2 regions of the Arthrobacter sp. TmtSoilC51 genome follow, and region 2 is predicted to be linked to the other one. Evidence: riboswitches for the same ligand, from Rfam matches in the RefSeq annotation. Region 2 holds a riboswitch; the other holds the start of a gene.
What was found. Region 2 has a riboswitch for cyclic di-AMP ahead of ACZ5G6_RS01885 (NlpC/P60 family protein). Riboswitches for the same ligand answer to the same signal wherever they lie in the genome.
Positions count from the first base shown of each region.

Region 1: linked by a shared signal. The riboswitch ahead of ACZ5G6_RS21960 (hypothetical protein) and the one ahead of ACZ5G6_RS01885 (NlpC/P60 family protein) in region 2 are both predicted to bind cyclic di-AMP.

Region 1 covers NZ_AP035877.1:4,806,748-4,810,142, reverse strand. Annotated here, with positions in the region: gene ACZ5G6_RS21960 (hypothetical protein) at 1-1,211, opposite strand, end outside; cyclic di-AMP (ydaO/yuaA leader) riboswitch at 1,214-1,364, opposite strand; gene ACZ5G6_RS21955 (hypothetical protein) at 1,494-1,727, opposite strand; gene ACZ5G6_RS21950 (ATP-dependent DNA ligase) at 1,775-2,842, shown strand; gene ACZ5G6_RS21945 (DUF6480 family protein) at 2,923-3,198, opposite strand; gene ACZ5G6_RS21940 (alpha/beta fold hydrolase) at 3,308-3,395, opposite strand, start outside.
Region 2 covers NZ_AP035877.1:380,992-384,386, forward strand. Annotated here, with positions in the region: gene ACZ5G6_RS01875 (NCS2 family permease) at 1-1,145, opposite strand, end outside; gene ACZ5G6_RS01880 (copper resistance CopC family protein) at 1,259-1,882, shown strand; cyclic di-AMP (ydaO/yuaA leader) riboswitch at 2,057-2,225, shown strand; gene ACZ5G6_RS01885 (NlpC/P60 family protein) at 2,229-2,993, shown strand; gene ACZ5G6_RS01890 (NAD(P)/FAD-dependent oxidoreductase) at 3,160-3,395, opposite strand, start outside.

The sequences.
Region 1 (3,395 bases), 710 kb from region 2:
GACGGCGTGGTGCTGGGACTGCCGGTCGGCTTTGGCTTTGGCGCCGGAGCCTGTGTTGGAGTAGGCGCCGGAGTGACAGTGGGGGCCGGCGTCGTCGTGGCAGGTGGGGTGGTAACCGTGTCCGACGGAACCGGGCTCGGGGCTGGCTGGGTTGGGACAGGAGTTGTCACGCCCGGCACAGGAACAACAGCCGACGGGACTGCCGAAGGAACCCAGACAGGATCCGCGAGTGAAACTTGCGGAGTCGGAAGGGACGACGGCGATCCCTGAGCGGGTGCCTCTTCTGACGACTGCGTTGCAACAGTTGCCGGCTGTCCGGCCTCGCTGGTGGCCGCCGAAGCAGCAGTGGAGTTGGACGAGCTGGGTGCGGGGGTGGCCGAGGTTGACTGCCTGCTGTCGCCACCAGTCTTTGCGTCACTGGCTTCCTGGGCCGGTGTTTCCTGCCCGAAGAAGGGAAGCTCGAAGGCCTGGCTCACGGTGCCAACGGTCAATACCAAGCCCAAAGCTCCGGCGACGACTGCCATGCGCTGGCCCATTGTCTTGACCGAGGCCGCCTTTGTGAGGACGGCGTGTGGTTCGTGGCTGAAGGACGATCCACCCACTGATGACCCGCCCAAGGATGAAGCTCCGAACGTAGGGGCACCGCCTGCCGAGGGCTGGGCTGCTCGCGTGCGGAGGGCCTTCCGGCTTGCGAGGCCAGCCGCAGCGGTGGCGGCTGCCGCCAGCTGGGCGGGGCTCTTCGCCTGTGCCGGGGATGCAGAGGGCATCGGTGAAGCAGCGGCCACCGTCGGTATGGCGGCAGTGGCGGGCTCCGGAGTGGAAGAAGCGGCATCCACCGTCGGGATGGCGGCAGTGGCGGGCTCCGGAGTGGAAGCCGGTTCGGGGGCGATCGGTGCGGGAGCTTGAACAGTTGGAATCGCAGCCGTTGCCGGTTCCAACGGAGCAGAGTCCGCGGGCGTTGTTTCAGCAAGAGCGATGACCGCCTGGGCTGCCCGCTCACGCTCTGCGGCGCGAGCGGCCGCGCGCGTAGTGGGTGCCGCGGTGGTGGGATTAGAAGCAGCGGTGGGTTCCGGCGTCGTGCTTGTTGACGCTGCTTCTGCTGCTGGCGCACTGGTGGAGGATCCGCTGGGTTGGGCCCGACGGCGTCCGGTTGGCTGGGTACGCTCGCGCGCTATTTGGGCGCGGCGCGGCTGATCCATGGTTGGGGACATGGTGGTTGCCTCTCAACGCCTGCGAGGTTAGCTGTCGGGTTCGGACGAGGCCGTCCGGCCGCACATGGCGGCTTCACCCCAAGGGCCCATGGAGAATCAGGCCCGGGAACTCTGGGTCCCCCGTCTCTGCCGCGAGTCTGGCGGATTCCGGTTTGCGGCAGAGCTCGGCGTCAACCCGGAAGCGGCCCAGCGGAGATACGGGTCGCTCTTCGACGGTACATGAGCAGCAAACTAAAGTCACATTAATGTAACGGGCGGGACGTCTTCCAGAGCGAAGGTCGGTTAGGACTTAGGCTCCGGGGCCGGAGCCGGGGCGGGCAGCTCGTGCTGGATCCTTTGGACTTGGTGTGCGTAATGGGTCTCGGGTCGGAAAATTTCGTCCGCCACACCCAGCATCCCACCCGTGGCGCCGCGCCGGACTTTCCCCTTGCTGTTCTGGCGCGAGACCCAGAACCAAAGGGCCGCAATGAGGGCAGGTGCTGCCAGTACGGCCACAAGAACGGCCAAGATATCCATCGCCCAAGACTAGCTTTCGGCATGTACTGGCCGGTAGACATAGTCCTATGGACCTGCCCGTGATGCCGCCCGTTTCGCCCATGCTCGCCAAGTCCGTGCCCAACATTCCGGATGTGGGGCATTACGAGCCCAAGTGGGACGGGTTCAGGACCATTGTTTTCAAAGATGGTGACGAGATCATCCTGGGCAGCCGCAACGAACGCCCCATGACACGGTATTTCCCGGAACTGGTGGAAGCCCTCAAGAAGAACCTTCCGGACAAGTGCGTCATCGACGGCGAGATCGTCCTCATAGCGAACAACAGGCTCGACTTCGAAGGCCTTCAGCAGCGCATCCACCCCGCCGACAGTCGTGTGCGGATGCTGGCTGAAAAGACGCCGTCCTCCTTCATTGGATTCGACATCCTGGCGATAGGAGATGAGGACCTCATGGACAAGCCGTTTTCCGAGCGTCGCGCTGCCCTGGAGAAGGCCCTGGCCAAGGCTGAGGCGCCCGTGTACGTAACGCCGGCGGTGACGGAACTGGACCAAGCGCAGGATTGGTTCGTGCAGCTGGAAGGTGCTGGGCTGGACGGCATACTTTCCAAACCGCTCGGCGGGACATACCAGCCGAATAAGCGGGTCATGTTCAAAACCAAGCATGAACGCACCGCCGACTGCGTAGTGGCTGGATTTCGCTGGCATAAGACAGGAAAGGTTGTGGGGTCGATGCTGCTCGGGCTCTATAACGACGCCGGCCAGCTGCAGCACGTTGGGGTGGTGGCTTCATTTCCCATGGCCAAGCGCGAAAGCCTGGTGGCCGAACTCGAGCCATACCAGACCGAGTTCAGCGAACATCCTTGGGGCCAGTGGGCTGATCAAGGAGATGCAGCAACCACTGGCTCCCGCATGCCTGGCGCACAGAGCCGGTGGAGCGCTGGCAAGGACTTCTCCTTTGTTCCCCTCCGGCCAGAGCTCGTCATCGAGGTCGCCTACGACTACATGGAGGGCGAGCGGTTCCGGCACACCACCCAGTTTCGCCGGTGGCGGCCGGACCGGACTCCAGGGAGTTGCACCTATTCCCAGCTGGAGGAGCCGGCTGATTACGACCTCGGGGAGATCCTGAGGCTGCCGTAACCGGAGTCGGCCGCCGCTATTACGTCGTTGGGCCGCTGTTACGTTGTTGGGCAGCGACGAAACAGCGGCTGGGAGACGACCTACTCTTCGTGGCCTTGGTCGCCGCTCATACTGCCCTCGCCCGGCGGGGTTTCTCCCGGGGGCACCCCGCCACCGGGCTCCAGTCCCGTGATGTTCCCGTCCGCAGGATCGGGGTTGGACGATGCCGCGGGGTCCTTGTCCTCTTCCTGGCGCATATCCGGATCGGCGTGGACATCGCCCGGGTCGCCCGCAGTGTCGCCGGCCGTATCGTCCCGCTCGGTTGCGCCCGAGGCCCCGAAGGTCCGCGGATCGTCTTCCGGGTCATAGCTGGTCATGGTGAACCCCTTCCTAAGCAAACTTACTATTGAGCCTGCCCGGCCAGCCTCCCGGTCGCAAGCCCAACAAGGGGCACCCGGGCCCGGCTCCGCCGTCGTGCGTTAGTGCCTAACTCTGGCGCGAGGTGGCAGCGACAAAGCTCCTGATAGCGTCCGCAACAGCTTTCGGACGCATGTGCTGAGCCACGTGGCCCACT
Region 2 (3,395 bases):
ACAAGGTTGATGAGCGGCGTGAAGAACATCGCCACCAGGAAGAGCAAGCCCGTGACAATGGAGGCGAGGCCAGTGCGGGCACCTTCGCCAATACCCGCGCCCGACTCGACGAAGATCTGGTTGGACGAAACGGATGCGCCGCCGCCGACGATTGCCCCGAGGGCATCAACCTGGAGGACGCGGTCCACGTTGGGAATGTTGCCGTGCTCGTCCACGGTTCCGGCCTCGTTGGCCAGGCCCACCATGGTGCCCATGGCGTCGAAGAAGATGCTGAGGAGGATCACGAAAGCCAGCAGCGCGGCGGCCACGAAACCGAGGTGCTCAAAGGCGCCGAAGGGGTTGGCTTTACCAATCAAGGAGAGGTCCGGAGCGCCCCATTCGGAAAGTGTGGGAGCCACGAGGGACCAGCCGCGAGGGTTGACGTTCTTGCCGTCGAAGCTTGGGCCAATATGGAGCGTGAATTCGAGGATGGCGGCCAGGGCAGTGGAGACCACGATGCCGATCAGGATCGCGCCGCGGACCTTTCGCACTACCAACGCGATGGTCAGGATCAGGCCGACAGCGAAAACCAACGTAGGCCACCCCATCAGCTTGCCGTCCACACCCAGGCCGAGCGGGACAGTGGTGCCCGCGGCATCCGGGATGCGCCGGACAAAGCCTGCGTTGACAAGGCCTATCAGGGCGATGAAGAGGCCAATGCCCACCACGATTGCCGTCTTGAGAGCTTCCGGGACGGCTTTGAAAACGGCCGTGCGGAATCCGGTGAGGACCAGGATCAGCATGGTGACGCCCGAAAGCACCACAAGGCCCATCATGTCCGGCCACGTCAGCTCCGGGTGGGAGGCAACTGTCACCGCTACGAATGCGTTCACGCCAAGGCCAGTTGCCACGGCGAAGGGGTGCTTCGCCCAAGCGCCCATGAGGATGGTGAGGATACCGGCCACAAAGGCCGTAGTGGCCGCGACGGCCGTGAAGCCGAGCGAAGCTCCGCTGGAGTCTGCCCCGGAAAGGATCAGCGGGTTCAGCACAACGATGTAGCTCATGGCAAAGAAGGTGGCGAATCCGCCACGTATTTCCCGCGAGTACGTGGAACCGCGTTCGGAGATCTTGAAGTAACGGTCGATTGCAGAACCTTGTTTAAGCATGAAGGTCTCCGGGGATCGGGGGAGTTTGCTCTCAAATCCTATGCCCGCCAATGTGGGCCGCTGGGACGATTCGCCTAGTCTGTAAGGAAGCCAACACTAGGAGAAACCGCCCCATGCGTACCATCCGCCCGCTTCTGGCCGCCGTCGTCGCCGCGCTGGCTTTCGCTTCAGCGTTGCTGTTTGCCGCCGCCCCGGCCTCCGCCCACGACGTCGCCGAATCAACAAACCCGGCGAACGGTGCCCGGGTGACTGAAGTGCCGGCGTCGGTATCCATCACGTTCAACAACCGGCCGCTGGCCATCGGCTCGGGTGTGACTGTCACCTCTGGTGGCGAAAACTGGGCGGACGGCGCAGTGGAAATCATCGACAACATGGCCGTGCAGAAACTTCGGCAGGGTGCTCCGGCCGGCGAATACACGGTGGTCTGGCGCGTGGTCAGCTCCGACTCGCACCCCATCGAGGGCACCTTTACGTTTACGGCATCCGGGACAAGCACGACGACGGCGAGCGGCCAGGCAGGTGCCTCCCAGTCGGCTTCGGTGGCTGTTCCGACGGCGGGCACGGCGGCCCCCGGTACCGAAAACATTGAGCCGGCTCCGGCCGCTTCCCAGCCCTTCCCCTGGAGCATCGTTGGCCTCGCCGTGGTGGCGATTGCCCTGGTGATCTTCCTCGCTGTTACAGCCCGGAAGAAACTCGCGGTTCCCAACGACCCGGATGGCGAAAATTCCCCGGAATAACAAGGTTTTCTACATACTTGCGAAGATCTCGAAATGGTCACCGCGACACGCCAAAACTGAACTTCTCGTTACGTAAATGTGACTTTGAGATGATCTTCCCGTACGGTTGTACCTGTGCCTGTTCCACGTAGCGGGCACTTCCGGCCTGATTGCCTAGCTCTGCCGCAGTCCGGAATCCGTTCGCAGACAAACCTACGGCAGAGACGGGGAACCCATTTTGGCCCGCTTTCAGAGCGCGCCTTGGGGTGAAGTCACGAAGCTTCCGCTGAACAGCGGGGGATAGTGGCCGGGTGACTCCCATCCGAATCCGACAGCTAACCTCGCAGGCATCGGGAGAGGCTCTTTCATGTCTTCACGCATTCTTCGCGGCCGTCGTAAGGCGGACAGCGTACGTCCTAATCCGTTCATCTCAATCTCCAAGGCCGTTGCCAGCAACGCCTCGGGCGCAGGTCGCCAGGCCGCTGTCATCGCAGCAGCTTCGGGCCTCGTCCTTACGGGTTCCATTGCTGCCCACGCAGCAGAAACCCCTGTTCAGCGCGACTCCAGCCCTGCTACGGTCGCCGAGACCGTCACCGAGGGTCCCACCAAGGTTGTTACGGCCGCATCCACGGCCAAGGTCAACTTCGAGCGCCCTGCGGTTGCTTCCGTAGCGGCTCCCGTTATTGAAAAGCCGGCGCCCGTTGCTCCGGCCCCGGCGGCCAAGGCTCCTGCGACCGCTACCGTTCAGGCGGCGGCAACCACTGCTGCCGCTCCCGTCGCGGCTGCCCCTGCTGCTGCAGCTCCGGCTGTTGGTGGCATTAACGCTGCCATGGTCGCCTCGGCTTACGCCCAGATCGGCATCTTCCAGGACTGCACCGCGATGGTCGAAAGGGCCCTCGGCTCCGCAGGCATTCCGGTTGGCGACCTCGCACCCATGCAGTTCATGAACTACGGCAAGGTTGTCAGCGACCCCCAGCCCGGTGACATGATCGTCCAGTCCGGCCACGTAGCTATCTACATCGGCAACGGCCAGGCCATCAGCGGTGGCATCAACGGTAACCAGACGGGCATCCACCCGATCAGCTGGCTTACCGCAACAGGCCCCATCACGTACGTACGCGCTGGCGCCTAAGCTTCACGCTCCAGCTCAAAAGGCCGATGCCTTCGAGGACCAAAGTCTTCGAAGGCATCGGCCTTTTTTCGTAACCGGCCCTTTAGCAATCGACCCTTTACGTACCGCTCTTTTGAGTTAATTTTTGTTCGTTTAAGGCAAGGACTGAACTGGCCTTCGGTGGTTTCTACGCCAGGGCGATGCCCGGCCCAGCTGGGAGAGCCACCTTGGATGAGATCGCTTGCCCCACGGCTTTGGCTTGCCGGAGTACTTCCTTGGGCGTGGGGGTGATGAGTTCGCCAACGCCCACCAAGTGCATGCCGACGGCACGCATGGCTGCCACGAGGTTCTGGCCAATGGCGATGCCGAGATCGGCCAGCATGCGGCGCAGTTGACTCTGGGCGCAGCGCGTCACCACAATGT